Regions from separate parts of the Rhizobium sp. BK098 genome, predicted to be linked through region 1. Evidence: riboswitches for the same ligand, from Rfam matches in the RefSeq annotation. Region 1 holds a riboswitch; the other holds the start of a gene.
The links. Region 1 has a riboswitch for FMN ahead of ribB (3,4-dihydroxy-2-butanone-4-phosphate synthase). Riboswitches for the same ligand answer to the same signal wherever they lie in the genome.

Region 2: it holds a riboswitch for FMN, as region 1 does, so the genes downstream of both, FHT73_RS02410 (6,7-dimethyl-8-ribityllumazine synthase) here and ribB (3,4-dihydroxy-2-butanone-4-phosphate synthase) in region 1, are expected to answer to the same signal.

The regions. Positions count from the first base shown of each region.
Region 1 covers NZ_JACHYY010000022.1:19,633-26,758, reverse strand. The annotation lists gene FHT73_RS28250 (ABC transporter permease) at 1-232, shown strand, start outside; gene FHT73_RS28245 (ABC transporter ATP-binding protein) at 240-1,961, shown strand; gene FHT73_RS28240 (galactarate dehydratase) at 2,088-3,275, shown strand; partial or broken gene FHT73_RS28235 (MFS transporter) at 3,360-3,730, opposite strand; gene ribB (3,4-dihydroxy-2-butanone-4-phosphate synthase) at 3,809-4,441, opposite strand; FMN riboswitch at 4,551-4,692, opposite strand; gene FHT73_RS28225 (glucose 1-dehydrogenase) at 4,794-5,576, opposite strand; gene tpiA (triose-phosphate isomerase) at 5,636-6,373, opposite strand; gene FHT73_RS28215 (SDR family oxidoreductase) at 6,378-7,126, opposite strand, start outside.
Region 2 covers NZ_JACHYY010000001.1:489,485-496,610, reverse strand. The annotation lists gene FHT73_RS02435 (MurR/RpiR family transcriptional regulator) at 1-150, shown strand, start outside; gene FHT73_RS02430 (ABC transporter substrate-binding protein) at 339-1,442, shown strand; gene FHT73_RS02425 (ABC transporter permease subunit) at 1,515-2,405, shown strand; gene FHT73_RS02420 (ABC transporter permease) at 2,402-3,190, shown strand; gene FHT73_RS02415 (ATP-binding cassette domain-containing protein) at 3,202-4,263, shown strand; FMN riboswitch at 4,370-4,515, shown strand; gene FHT73_RS02410 (6,7-dimethyl-8-ribityllumazine synthase) at 4,605-5,081, shown strand; gene FHT73_RS02405 (VOC family protein) at 5,141-5,491, shown strand; gene phnF (phosphonate metabolism transcriptional regulator PhnF) at 5,531-6,259, opposite strand; gene FHT73_RS02395 (methyltransferase domain-containing protein) at 6,261-6,947, opposite strand; gene FHT73_RS02390 (VOC family protein) at 7,067-7,126, opposite strand, start outside.

The DNA of each region.
Region 1 (7,126 bases):
GCTTGCCGTGCCGGCGATGATTCTGGCCGAGACGTCGCTTTCCTTCCTCGGGCTCGGCCTCCAGCCGCCGACCATCTCCTGGGGGGTGCTGCTGCGCGAGGCGCAAAACATCCGCTCGATCGCAACGGCACCGTGGCTCTTCCTGCCGGGTGTCGCCGTCGTCATCGCCGTCATGGCGTTGAACCTTCTCGGCGACGGCCTGCGCGACGCGGCCGATCCCTACAACAAATGAGGCGGGAATGACCGATATCGTTTCCATGAACACCGCTCGCCCGCTGCTGCAGGTCAAGAATCTCACCGTCGACTTCCCGTTGCGAACCGGCACCTTTCGCGCGGTCGACAATCTCTCCTTCGCCATCGAGCCGGGAAAGACACTCTGCGTCGTCGGGGAGAGCGGATCCGGCAAATCGGTCACCGCGCGCTCTATCCTGCAGATCGTCGACGCCCCCGGCAGCATCACCGGCGGCTCGATCATTCTCAACGGCACCGGCGGCAGTTCGGTCGATCTCGCCAAGCTCAATCCGCGCGGGCGGCAGATCAGATCCATCCGCGGGCGCGATATCGCCATGATCTTCCAGGAGCCGATGACCTCGCTCTCGCCGGTCCACACGGTCGGCGACCAGATCATGGAGGCGCTGCGTCTTCACACGCGCATGAGCAAGGCGGAAGCACGCGCCGAGGCGATCTCGCTTCTAAAGCAGGTGGAAATCCCCTTTCCGGAAAAAGCCATAGACCGCTACGCCTTTCAATATTCGGGCGGCATGCGCCAGCGCGCCATGATCGCCATGGCGCTCGCCTGCAAGCCGCAGCTGCTGATCGCCGACGAACCGACAACGGCGCTCGACGTGACGACACAAGCCGAAATCCTCGATCTCATTGCCCGGCTGCAGAAGGCCACCGGCATGGCGGTGCTGTTCATCACCCACGACATGGGTGTGGTCGCACAGATCGCCGACGACGTGCTCGTCATGCACAATGGCGTGGTCAAGGAACATGGTCCGGTCGAGCAGATCTTCCATGCTCCGAAAGACGACTATACTCGCATGTTGATCGGTTCCGTGCTGAAGCTCGAAAGGAAGGCGGAAATCCGTCTGGCGCGACCGCCGCTCGATAAAGGCGCGGCGCCGATCCTCGAATTGCGCAATGTCTCGATGGCCTTCGGCGAGGTCCGCGCCCTCGATGATGTCTCGATCTCGCTCTTGCCGCGCGAGACGCTCGGCATCGTCGGCGAGAGCGGGTCCGGCAAAACGACAATGGGTCGCTCGATCATGCGCCTTATCGATCCGAGTGCAGGCGAAATCCTCTATCGCCGCGCCGATGGCGATATCACCGACTTGGCAAGCGCAAAGGGGCCGTCCCTTGCGGCAGCACGCCGCGAATTGCGCATGGTGTTTCAGGACCCGTTCGGCTCGCTCAATCCGCGCATGACCGTCTCGCAGATCATCGGCGAGCCATTGCTCGTCAACGGCATTGCCAAGGGCCGCGCGCTCGACGAGCGCGTCTGCCATATGATGGAGCAGGTCGGGCTCGATCCAAGGGCGCGCGAGCGCTATCCTCATGCCTTCTCCGGCGGCCAGCGCCAGCGCATCGGCATTGCCCGCGCCATCACGCTTAATCCGCGCGTGATCGTCGCTGACGAGGCGACATCGGCTCTCGATGTCTCCGTGCGCTCACAGGTGCTCGATCTTCTGATGCGCCTGCAGGACGAGCTTGGCCTCGCCTATATCTTCATCAGCCATGATATCGGCGTCATCCGCTACATGTGCGACCGTGTCGGCGTCATGTACAAGGGGCGCCTGGTCGAGGTTGGCGACGCCGACAAGGTCTGCAATTCACCCGACCACGCCTATACGCAAGCACTGATTTCGGCGATCCCGCGCCCCGACCCTCGCGATCGCGATCGCTCGCGACGCTTTCGCTATGTCGAGCCGGAAACCGTGAAGAACGGAAGCGCTGCGTGATGGCCTTATTCAACCAGGCCGGAACGCTTATTTGCCGCGCTCGGATTTCGCCGCAGCACGGCAAGGATCTCCCCACCTGCGGCACCTCCCATGCCGCATTTATAACCACCGATAGAAGGAAGTAAGATGAAGATCGACCGCATGCGGGTATTCATGACCCGCGACAAGGATCGCCCGCGCGTCATCGTGGCGCTGGACACCGACGACGGATTGACCGGCTGGGGCGAGTGCTACAATCACGGCCCGGATTTGGCGCTGCCGCCGATCCTCGACTATCTCTATGGCTTCATCGGCGGCCAGGATCCGAGCCGCATCGACTATCTCATCAACCTCTTGATCCAGCAGAGCCGCTTCCCGCCGGGCGCGCTTGGCCTTTCGGCGATCTCCGCGCTCGACCATTGCCTTTGGGATCTCTCGGCAAAGGCTCTCAATGTCCCGGTCTACAAGCTGCTCGGCGGTGCGGTGCGCGATCGCATCAAGGTCTATGCCGGCGTTTACACCGCGCCGGACGCGCCGGCGGCCCGCGACGAGCTCGATCGACTGAACGCCGAATGGGGTTTTACCGCCTTCAAGCTCAGCCCTTGGCGCATCGACATGCACGCCCATCGCTGGGGCAATGTCGTGAAGGCATCGGCTGACTATTTTCGCTCGCTGCGCGAGACCGTGCGCGACGATTATGAGATCGCCTTCGACGCCCATGCCAAGATCTTCGAGCCGATCGCCGCCCGCCAGCTTGGCAATGCGCTGGCGCCCTATGACCCGCTCTTCTACGAGGAGCCGCTGCGTCCGGAAAACATCGAGATGTGGGGCGAACTGAAACAGGGCCTCAATTGTGTGCTCGCGACCGGCGAGTCCCTCTATAACCGCAACGAGTTCCTGCGTCTGCTGCAGGTCAAGGGCGCCGACCTCATCCAGCCGGATATCTGCGTGGTCGGCGGCATCAGCGAGATGCGGCGCATCGCGACGATCGCCGAAGCGCATTTCGTCGGCGTCGCTCCACACAACCCGATGGGGCCGCTCGCGACCGCCGTCAATGTGCACTTCTCCGCCGCCGCGCAGAACTTCAAGATCCTCGAATACCGGCTGCCGAAAGGCCAAGCCTATGTCTATGGCGGCAACGAGGTCGAGCAGCGGCAAGGGGAGACCCGCTATGTCGTCGATCCCTATCTGCCGAAGGACGGCTATCTCGAGCTGAGGCCGGACCGGCCCGGCTGGGGCGTCGACATGGATGAGAAGGCCATGGAAGAGGAAGGCTATATTCATTGGCAGCGGCGCGTGCCGAAGCGTCCGGATGGTTCGTATGCCTTTGCGTGAGCTTGACATCAGCGTCACCTGAAAAATCGGGGCGGCCATTGGGGCGCCCCTCTTTGGTCGATGCCTTTAAAAGTATGAGCGCAATCATTTCACGCGTGCTGCGCCTGAATTGCCGAGATCTTCCGGACGCGGTATGCGCGGCACTATGCGCCCGATCACAAGAACCAGCAGCACCGCGATCACAAGGCAGGCAGCCAGGAAGAACATCGATGCGATCGTGCTGCCCGTCGCATCCTTGATCCAGGGCACGACATTCTAGACGATGAAGCCGCCGAGATTGCCGACCGAATTGATAGCAGCAAGACCCGCGGCAGCCCCTTTCCCTGCAGGAAGCGCGACGGCAAGCTCCAGAACACCGGCTGGCCCGCGAAAATGCCGGCTGCCGCGATGGAGGGGAAGATGCACGGAGGCGTTGCTATCCGTGCACTGTGTCGAGCGATCACATTATTAGCACTGCGCTTAAGCGCATAAGAGGCAGAGCGCACCGGATTGCAGTAGCGCTGCGTTGCCACCGCCGGCGACTGTTTGAGACTTTACGCTGCCCTGATCTTCGTCTCTGCATCGCGATCACGGTAAGCGATCAGATCCTCAATGGTGATAAGATGGAGGCCATGCCGCTCGGCGAACACTTCAAGGTCGGGAAGGCGCGCCATGGTACCATCGTCTTTAGCGACCTCGCAGATGACTCCGGACGCGGAAAGGCCAGCAAGCCGGGCAAGATCGACAGCAGCCTCAGTGTGCCCCGGCCTTCCGAGTACACCTTCGGGATGAGCGCGCAACGGGAAGATATGGCCGGGTCGGGCGAAGTCCTCAGGACGCGCACCCTTCGTCACCAAGGCGCGGACGGTCGCAGCGCGGTCAGCCGCCGAGATGCCCGTTGTCGTCTCAGGGATATAGTCGACCGAAACGGTGAAAGCGGTCTTCAGCATCTCGGTGTTGTTAGGCACCATCAAGGGAATGTCGAGTTCGTCCAGCCGCTCGCCTTCCATCGGCACGCAGATCAGACCGCGCGCATGGTTCATCATGAACGCGATGGCCTCCGGCGTGATCAATTCCGATGCGACGAGCAGATCCCCTTCATTTTCTCTGTCGCGGTCATCGACCACAACCACGATTTCACCACGGCCGATCGCGGCGATCGCATCTTCAATTCGGGAAATTGCCATTTCAATGCCTTTCAAGGGTTAACCGCTTTAGCGGCCGCATGACCAATGACGGCCACAAATATCCCTTGGGCGAACAGGCGTAGGAACGTCGCAACCCGCGACGCCCGCTGCATGCTCTCTTCCATCCGGACTATACCGTCGGCCCCGGCCTCTCACCGGATCTGCTGACCTTCCGTTCGCGGAAGCGCTCGCGGGCTCCGGGTTTCCCCGATACCGCCGGTGGGGAATTGCACCCCGCCCTGAGAACAAATCTAACATAAGGGACCGGACCTCATCTTTGCAAGAGGGCCACGCCACCTTCCAACTTCCGAACCTTGCGATGCGATCGAACACACCGTTCTGGAATAGTGAATTACGACATGATCAGTCCGCCGTCGACGTTAATGGTCTGGCCGGTAATATAGGCAGCATCGTCGCTCGCAAGGAAGGTCACGAGGCCGGCCACGTCTTCGCCGGAGCCTGCGCGCTTCATCGGAATGCCTTCGACCCATTCTTTCATCAGTTCGCCGGGGCCGTAGTTGCCGAGCAGCTTGCCCCAAGCCTGGTCGTTATAGGCCCACATGTCGGTTTCGATGATGCCTGGGCAGAAAGCGTTGACAGTGATTTTCTGCGTGGCAACTTCCTTGGCGAGGCTCTGGGTGATGCCGACGACGCCCATTTTTGATGCGGCATAGTGCGGCGTATAGATGAAGCCGGCGCGAGCCTGCCCGGACGCTGTATTGATGATGCGGCCACCGCGACCATGCTTGCGCATCCGGGCGATCGCTTCCTGGGCGCAGAGAAATACGCCCTTCGTGTTGACGGCCATTACCTTGTCCCACTCCCCTTCGGTCATGTCCTCGATCTTGGCGATGGTGATGACACCGGCGTTCTGGATGGAAACGTCTACTGTGCCAAAGGCCTGTTCCGCTGCGTCATAGAGCGCGATGACGCTTGACTTGTCGGTAACGTCGCCGACGAAGGGGATCGCCTTGCCGCCGTCTGCCTTGATCTGCTCGGCAACTGCATGAACGCTGTCTTCGTTGGCAGAGACAACGAGGTTCGCGCCCTCGCAGGCAAAGCGTTTGGCAATCGCGGCACCGATGCCACGGCTTGCGCCGGTTATGACCACCGTCTTGTTTTCGAAGCGTTGCATTCTCTTTTCCTTCCAGGATGCGGCTGTACGCGCTCCTCAACCGGAGTGCCCGCTCAAATTCACGTGGCTGCCAGAACAATCTCGGCGAAGTCCGACGCATTCAACGAGGCGCCGCCGACCAGAGCGCCATCCACATTGCGCAATCCGAAAATCGCCGCAGCATTGACGCCTTTGACGGAGCCGCCATAGAGGATCCTAACGGCACCGCCATCGTGTCCGAAACGCTGCTCGAGCCCCTTGCGAATGGTGGCATGGACCTCTTCGATCTGTTCATGCGTCGGCACCAGACCGGTCCCGATCGCCCAGACGGGTTCGTAGGCGATGACGAGGTTGCGGCTGTCGGTTTCACCCGGGACGGACCCCGCCAATTGCTCGTTTACCACTTCGATTGCCCGCCCTTCGTCGCGCTCGTGGCGCGTCTCGCCGATGCAGACGATGGTCGTCAGACCAGCGCGATGGGCGGCTCTTACCTTTGCAAGCACAATCTCGTCATCCTCGCCGTGAGAGACACGACGCTCGGAATGCCCGAGGATAATGTAGCGCGCGCCGCTGTCGGCGAGCATTTCGGCAGAAACATCGCCAGTGAAGGCTCCGTTCGCCTGCGCGTGGCAATCCTGCGCTCCGACCGAAAGGGGCGAGCCAACGGCCTGCCGAACAGCGCGGTCAATCAGCGTAAAGGGCGGGCAGACGACGATATCGCAGGCCGCACTACCCGTTAGCCCCTTCAGCGCCTCGATCTCTGCCAGGGAGGAAACGAGACCGTTCATTTTCCAATTGCCCGCAATCAGCTTTCGCATGGCATCACCAGCAGCAGAAGCCGCCGTCGACGAGCAGGTCGACGCCCGTCACGAAGCTTGCGGCCTCGGACAACAAGAAGACTGCCGGACCGACCATTTCATTGACGGATGCCATGCGCTGCATCGGAGTCTGCTCTTCGAAGAGCTTCGTCTGATGAATCATTTCAGGCCGCGTATTCATCGGCGTTGCCGTATAGCCGGGCGATATGGTGTTGACGCGGATGCCGCGGTCGACCCACTCCATGGCAAACGACTTCGACAGGTGGATCACACCTGCCTTGGACGCATTGTAATGCGCCTGGCTGAGCCCCCGGTTGACGATGACGCCGGACATGGAGGCGATGTTGACGATCGAGCCGCGGCCATTCTTCAGCATGGCGCGCGCTTCTGCCTGGCAAGACAGGAAGATGCCTTTCAGGTTGACGTCCATCAACGCCTGATATTGGTCTTCTTCCATTTCCTCGGCCGGGTTTGCGTTGGCGATGCCCGCCGCGTTCACAGCCAGCGAAAGAGGTCCGAGCTCAGCTTCGGTTCGGGCCACCGCATTGGCGAGCGATCCCTTGTTCGTGACGTCAGCGGCAATTTCGATCGAGCGACGGCCGGCAGCTCTGATGTGGCCTGCGGTTGTCGCTAAGCCGTCATCGCTGCGACGATCGAGAAGTGCGACGTCGGCGCCGCATTGCGCAAGGCCGATGGCGATACGTTGGCCGATACCGCTGCCGGCGCCGGTAACGATAGCCACCTGGCCGCTGA
Region 2 (7,126 bases), on a different contig from region 1:
TCCGCCTGGGATTCATCGGTCGTTACCCTGTTCATCGTCGAAGCCCTGATCGAAGCCGTCCAAAGCTCGACATGGGACGAAACGAGCGAGCGCATGAAGACACTGGAAGGTCTTTTCGAACAAACCAAGCTGTTTCGCAAGCTAAGCTGAAGGGGAATGAAAACAGAAAATAACAGCTCCTGGAGGATGTGGAATACAGCGACTGTCATACTTGTCGATTAGAAGCAAAAATCGACTGCGTTTTCAGCAAACCCAACGCTTTGAAGTCGTCACACAACCTTCATGTAACGTCATTAACAGCAACGCCAGACACTGAAAACCCAAAAGGAGGAAATGCAGTGATCTCGAAAATTCATCGTCTTCTGACAATCTCCACGGCGATGCTCGTCGCTTCGACGGCTATTGCCGCCGCGGAACCGAGCGCCGATCTCATCGCTGCCGCCAAGAAGGAAGGCACGCTGACCACCATCGCCCTGCCCCACAACTGGTGCGGTTATGGCGATCTGATCTCTGCCTTTAAGGCAAAATACGGCATTGAAGTCAACGAACTGAATCCGGATGCTGGTTCGGGCGATGAAGTCGAAGCAATCCGCGCCAACAAGGGTAACACCGGCCCGCAGGCTCCTGATGTGATCGACGTTGGTCTCTCCTTCGGCCCGACGGCCAAGAAGGAAGGCCTGCTGCAGCCCTACAAGGTTTCCACCTGGGATTCGATTCCGGACAGCGCCAAGGATGCCGAAGGCTACTGGTACGGCGACTACTACGGCGTTCTCTCCTTCGTCGTGAACAAGGACGTTGTGAAGAACCCGCCGAAGGACTGGGCTGACCTCCTGAAGCCGGAATATGCAAACACCGTTTCGCTCGCCGGCGACCCGCGCACCTCGAACCAGGCCGTTCAGGCCGTCTACGCCGCCGGTCTCGCCGCTGGCGAGAAGGATGCAGTCAAGGTCGGCGCCGCTGGTCTCGACTACTTCGCAAAGCTGAACAAGGCCGGCAATTTCGTTCCGGTCATCGGCAAGTCCGCTTCGCTGGCTCAGGGCGCAACCCCGATCGTCGTTGCTTGGGATTACAACGGTCTTTCCTGGCGCGACAGCCTGAACGGCAACCCGCCTGTTGACGTCACCGTTCCGGCTTCGGGCGTTATCGCAGGTGTCTACGTCCAGGCAATCTCGGCTTTCGCGCCGCATCCGAATGCTGCCAAGCTCTGGATGGAGTTCCTCTATTCCGACGAAGGCCAGATCGGCTGGCTCAAGGGCTATTGCCACCCGATCCGCTTCAACGATCTGGCGAAGAACAAGAAGGTCCCGCAGGAGCTTCTCGACAAGCTGCCGCCGGCTGCCGCCTATGAAAAGGCAGTCTTCCCGACGCTCGACGAGCAGGCTGCCGGCAAGACCGCCATCACCACCAAGTGGGATTCTGTCGTCGGTTCGAACGTACAGTAATTTGACCTGACATGACCTCCCCGCTTCGGCGGGGAGGTTTCCGTTTTTCTGACGCCGCGGATTGGGCCAATCATGAGCATCGCCACAACATCAACGGTCAGTTCCACCCCGATGATCAACAAGCGTGTGGTTATCGATTGGCTGGGAATAGCACCCTTCCTGATCTTCGCGCTGCTGTTCCTAATTCTTCCTACAATCTATTTGATAGCAGGCGCCTTTCTGACGCCGGACGGCAGCCTGACGCTCAAGAACATCGCTGACCTGTTCACGCCGACGATCATGAGCGCCTATTGGATCAGTATCAAAATCTCGGTCGCTTCGGCGCTCGGTGGCGCGATCATCGGCTTCTACCTGGCTTGGGCGCTGGTCCTTGGCGGGCTTCCCACTTGGATCCGTCACGCCTTCCTGACCTTCTCGGGGGTCGCATCGAATTTCGCCGGCGTGCCGCTGGCCTTCTCGTTCATCGCCACGCTCGGCCGCCAGGGTCTGGTCACGATATTGCTCGCTCATTTCGGCTTCAACCTCTACGGCAGTGGCTTCAACCTGCTGAGCTTCTTCGGCCTGACCATTACCTACATGTACTTCCAGATTCCGCTGATGGTGCTGATCATTACGCCTGCGCTCGACGGCATGAAGAAGGAATGGCAAGAAGCTGCCTCCATTCTAGGCGCAACCAATGGACAATATTGGCGGATGGTTGCCTTGCCGATCCTTTGGCCGAGCCTGCTTGGCACGACGCTGCTGCTGTTTGCAAATTCGTTCGGCGCCATCGCGACTGCAATTGCACTTACCGGCAGCTCGCTGAATATCGTTCCCATCGTACTCTATGCGCAGATCCGCGGCGACGTGCTGCACAATGCCAATCTTGGCTATGCGCTCGCGCTCGGCATGATCGTCATTACGGGTATTTCGAACGTCATTTATATCTTGATGCGCATGCGCGCTGAACGGTGGCAGAAATGAAGCTGCAAAAATTCTTCGCCTGGATCGCCGTTGCCATCGGCCTCATCTACTTCCTGGTGCCGCTCATCGGTACGCTGGAGTTCTCGCTGCGCATGCGGCGCAACGCTTACAGCTTTGACGCCTATGCCTCCGTCTTTTCAGATTTCGGTTTCATAACGGCCTTTGGTTTCTCGATGTTGATGGCGCTTCTGACCATTATCTTCGGTATGCTGCTCGTTGTGCCCACGGCCTATTGGGTGCGGTTGCGGTTGCCGCAGCTCCGCCCTGTCGTGGAATTCATCACCTTGATGCCGTTGGTCATTCCGGCCATCGTCATCGTTTTCGGCTATCTGCGGCTCTATAATTCGTCGTCGATCCTGCCGTTGACCGGCTATAATTCGACGACGAACATTCTGCTCGTCTGCTCCTACATTGTATTGTCGCTGCCCTATATGTATCGTTCGGTCGATACGGCGATGCGTACCATTGATGTCGGCACGCTGACGGAGGCTGCCGAAAGCCTTGGTGCAAAATGGACAACCATCATGTTCAAATGCATCTTTCCGAATGTCATGAGCGGTGTGCTTTCCGGAGCATTCATCACCCTTGCGATCGTCATGGGCGAATTCACCATGGCATCGCTGCTCAACCGTCCGGCATTCGGGCCCTACATGCAGCTCATGGGCGCCAATAGAGCTTACGAGCCCTCTGCCCTGGCCATCATCGCGCTTGCCGTTACCTGGCTCAGCATGGGCCTCTTGCAGCTCGTTTCCCGTTTCTCAAAATCCGCTCCGATTAAGGCGTAAGGCTTCTCACCATGGCTTTTCTCGAACTCACCCACATCAAGAAGTCCTTCGGCGACATTCACGTCGTCCATGATTTCAATATGCAAATCGAGAAAGGAGAATTCGTCTCCTTCCTCGGACCGTCGGGCTGCGGCAAGACGACCGTGCTGCGCATGATCGCAGGTTTCGAAACGCCGACCGCCGGCACCCTGTCGATCAATGGCAAGGACCAGCGGGCGCTGAAACCGAACCAGCGCAATATCGGCATGGTCTTCCAGGCCTACGCATTGTTTCCGAACATGACGGTGCATGACAACGTCGCCTTCGGCCTCAAGGTCGCCGGCATGGCGAAGCCCGACATCGACAAGCGCGTCAAGGAGATGCTGGCTCTCATCAAGCTCGATCATCTCGCAGGCCGCTATCCATACCAGATGTCCGGCGGCCAACAGCAGCGCGTGGCGCTCGCCCGCGCCATCGCCGTCAAGCCGCAGGTGCTCCTGCTCGACGAGCCGCTCTCGGCTCTCGACGCCAAGATCCGTATCTCGCTGCGCGAGGAAATCCGCGCCATCCAACAGCAGCTCGGCATCACCACCGTCTTCGTGACGCACGATCAGGAAGAGGCGCTGTCCATCTCCGACCGTATCGTGGTCATGAATGCAGGCCGCGCCGATCAGATCGGCACGCCGTTCGAAATCTACAACAAGCCGGCAACCCGTTTCGTCGCCTCCTTCGTCGGCACGCTGAATCTGATCGAAGGCAAGGTCGTCGATCCCGACAGTAACCGCATCATGATCGGCGATCAGGGCGTGACCCTGAAGCAGTCGGTGACCGCCTATAAGCCAGGCGATACCGTATCGCTTGCCCTGCGTCCGGAAGCCGGTTCGCTGGCGGAATCGGCCAAGGGCGATACAGCCCTCACAGGCGAAGTCTCCTCGGCACATTTCCTGGGCTCGGTCATCCGCACCCGCATGAATGTCGCCGGCAACACGATTTCCTTCGACATGTTCAACAGCCCGGGCATGATGCCTCCGAGTGTTGGTGAGAAGGTGACGTTACGTTTTGCCTCCTCCGACCTCCTCGTCATTCAGGACTGAGAAAGAGCCCTCCATCGCCGGGTCATTTTGGAAAATTATTCGCAGACGCCGGGCCAAAACCCCGGCGTTTTTCTTTGATTTCCATAAGGCAAAGCATCTATAGTCCACGCGTTCTCAGGGCGGGGTGCAATTCCCCACCGGCGGTATGGGGAGTTTCCTCGAGCCCGCGAGCGCCTTCCGGATTTCGGAAGGGTCAGCAGATCCGGTGAGATGCCGGAGCCGACGGTATAGTCCGGATGGAAGAGAGCAAGCAGGATCGTACCTCCTCCGCGCGAGGGGTGCTGCGATGTTGCGTGTTCGCCCAAGGGATATTTGACAACAACCCTTGAAAGGCACAATTCATGACCATTTCGATTTCTACTCAACCGAGCCGCATTGCGATCATTCGGGCCCGTTGGCACGCCGATATCGTCGATCGCTCGGTCGATTCCTTCGTTGCTGAATGGCAGACGGTCGAAGGCGCACCGCCGATCGATATCTTCGACGTACCAGGGGCGCTGGAAATTCCGCTGCACGCTCAGACGCTTGCCCGCAACGGCCGTTATTCCGCGATCATCGCCACCGCTTTCGTTGTCGACGGCGGCATCTATCGCCATGAATTCGTCGCCAATACGGTTCTCGATGCCATGATGCGCGTCCAGCTCGATACCGGTGTGCCAATCCTGTCGGCGGTCCTGACGCCGCATCACTTCCAGGAATCGGAAGCGCATATCCAGTTCTTCAAGGAACATTTCATCATCAAGGGCCGTGAAGTCGCCAGCGCCTGCCGCCACATCCTTTCGGAGCGCGCCAAACTGCTCCCCGCAGTCACGGTCTGATCCAACATAGATGGAGGCGCGGCGAAGGCCCGCCTCCATGTCCACCAGGGAGGAAGTCAGTGACCGTCCTACGCATCATCCCGAACCTGCCGGCAGCTGATCCAGACACGGCTCGTCTTTTCTATCATGACCTGCTCGGCCTCGACATCGTCATGGATCACGGCTGGATCCTGACCTTCGCCTCCGAAGCGGCAACTGTGCCGCAGATCAGCGTCGCCAGCGAAGGCGGTTCGGGAACGCTCGTCCCCGACCTTTCCATCGAAGTCGACGATGTCGACACGCTCTATCAGCGTGCCACCTCCATGGGCTTCGGCATATTGTACGACCTCACGGACGAGCCGTGGGGTGTCCGCCGCTTCTATGTCCGCGACCCTTTTGGCAAAGTCGTCAACATCCTTTCCCACCGCTAATTCAAGCTCGCGGAGAGCCTCAAGGGTTCCCCGGCACTCTCACCGCAGATCGAGATTGAATGTGGTGCGCTCGGCCGGCCAGACCGATTCCGAATAGGTGATCGGCACTCCGTCGGTATCCGCATCCACCTTGCGCGTCACCAGCAGCGGCGCGGATTTCGGCTGGCGCAGGATCCGCGCTTCGTCGGCCGTCGGCATACGCGCCTCGATCTCCGTCGACAAGCGCTCGTAGTCGATGACGCCATAGCTGGCGAGCGCCGCCGAGATTGTCGGATGCCGCAATCTAGCATGATCGAAATCGGGAAAACGTTCGGCCGGATAGTAGGAATCCCCCAATTCCACCGGAATGCCGTCGGCCGTCATAACGCCGCGACGATGGATGACCGGCGCGCCGATTGCGATCTTCAGATAGGCCGCGACGCGTTCGGTCGCGGGCACGATCTCGTGAATGAGCAGCTCGCCGCCCGGTTCGAAACCTTGCTCGATCAGATTTTTGTGGAAGCGGGTGCGCTTCGACAGCGTATAGTCGAGCACGCCCCTATGAACGAAGGTTCCGCGCCCCTGTTCGGCGCGGACCAATCCACGCTGCTCCAAGTGCCCCAGCGCCTGGCGCACGGTAAAACGGCTGACGCCGAAACGCTGCATCAGCTCCGGCTCGGCCGGCAATTTCGTCCCCGGGGCAAAAGTCCCGGCGGCAATATCAGCCGCCAGGATCTCGCCGATCTGATGCCAGAGCGCGCTGCCGCCCTTTCGGTCGATCGTCTCCATATCAGATACGCTTCTCCAACCGGAACAGCAGCTTGTATTCGGCAGGATAGCTCAACGCATCGAGAATGCTCGGATAATATTTCCGATCCTTGGTGGCACGCACAAAACCATCATAGCCGAAGCGCCTGACGGAAACATCGAAGCCTGCCGCCGTGAAGGCTTCGATATAGTCCTGTGGCGCGCGATCCTGCATGGGTGCATTGCTATTGTTGCCGATAAGCTCAAGCCATTTTGGCCAGAGCGGCATTTCGTTGTGGCAACCGGTCACCGCGTAGTAGACGCCCCCATTGCGCATGGCCCGGAACATCCCTTCGGCATGCTCTTTCAGCTGCGGCAGCAGATAGATCACCTCATAGCTGAAGGCCACGTCGAAGCTGTCGGCAAAGGGCGCCAGGTCGGTCGTGACATGAAACTGGAGCGGCATGTTGCCCGCGGCTTCGACGGCAGCAGCCACAGACTCCGAAGCAATATCGATACCGATACCGCGTCGGAACGGCCGCATGGCATAAAGCAGCCGCAAAAAGCCGCCGCGGTTGCAGCCGAAATCCAGGACGGTCTTCGAGGAGAAATCCCGCTCCGGCACCGTCTCGATGAAGTGCCGCCAATAGGGGCTATGAGATTCTGCCATTGCGGCGTCACCCTGCGGTTCCTTGTGCCAGGTTGCATAAGTCGTTGCTGCGCTCGTCATGATGCTCTCGCTGTTGGAGTAGACTGAACACTTGATAGCCAAGTCTCATGACAGTCATGTGAATTCATCCGGACGACCGGACTAATAATGATAATCTCTCACGCGTGATCGGTTGCTGCTTATTGCAGGCAGTCCACCATCCATTGCACGCCGAACCGATCAGTCAGCTTGCCGTAATA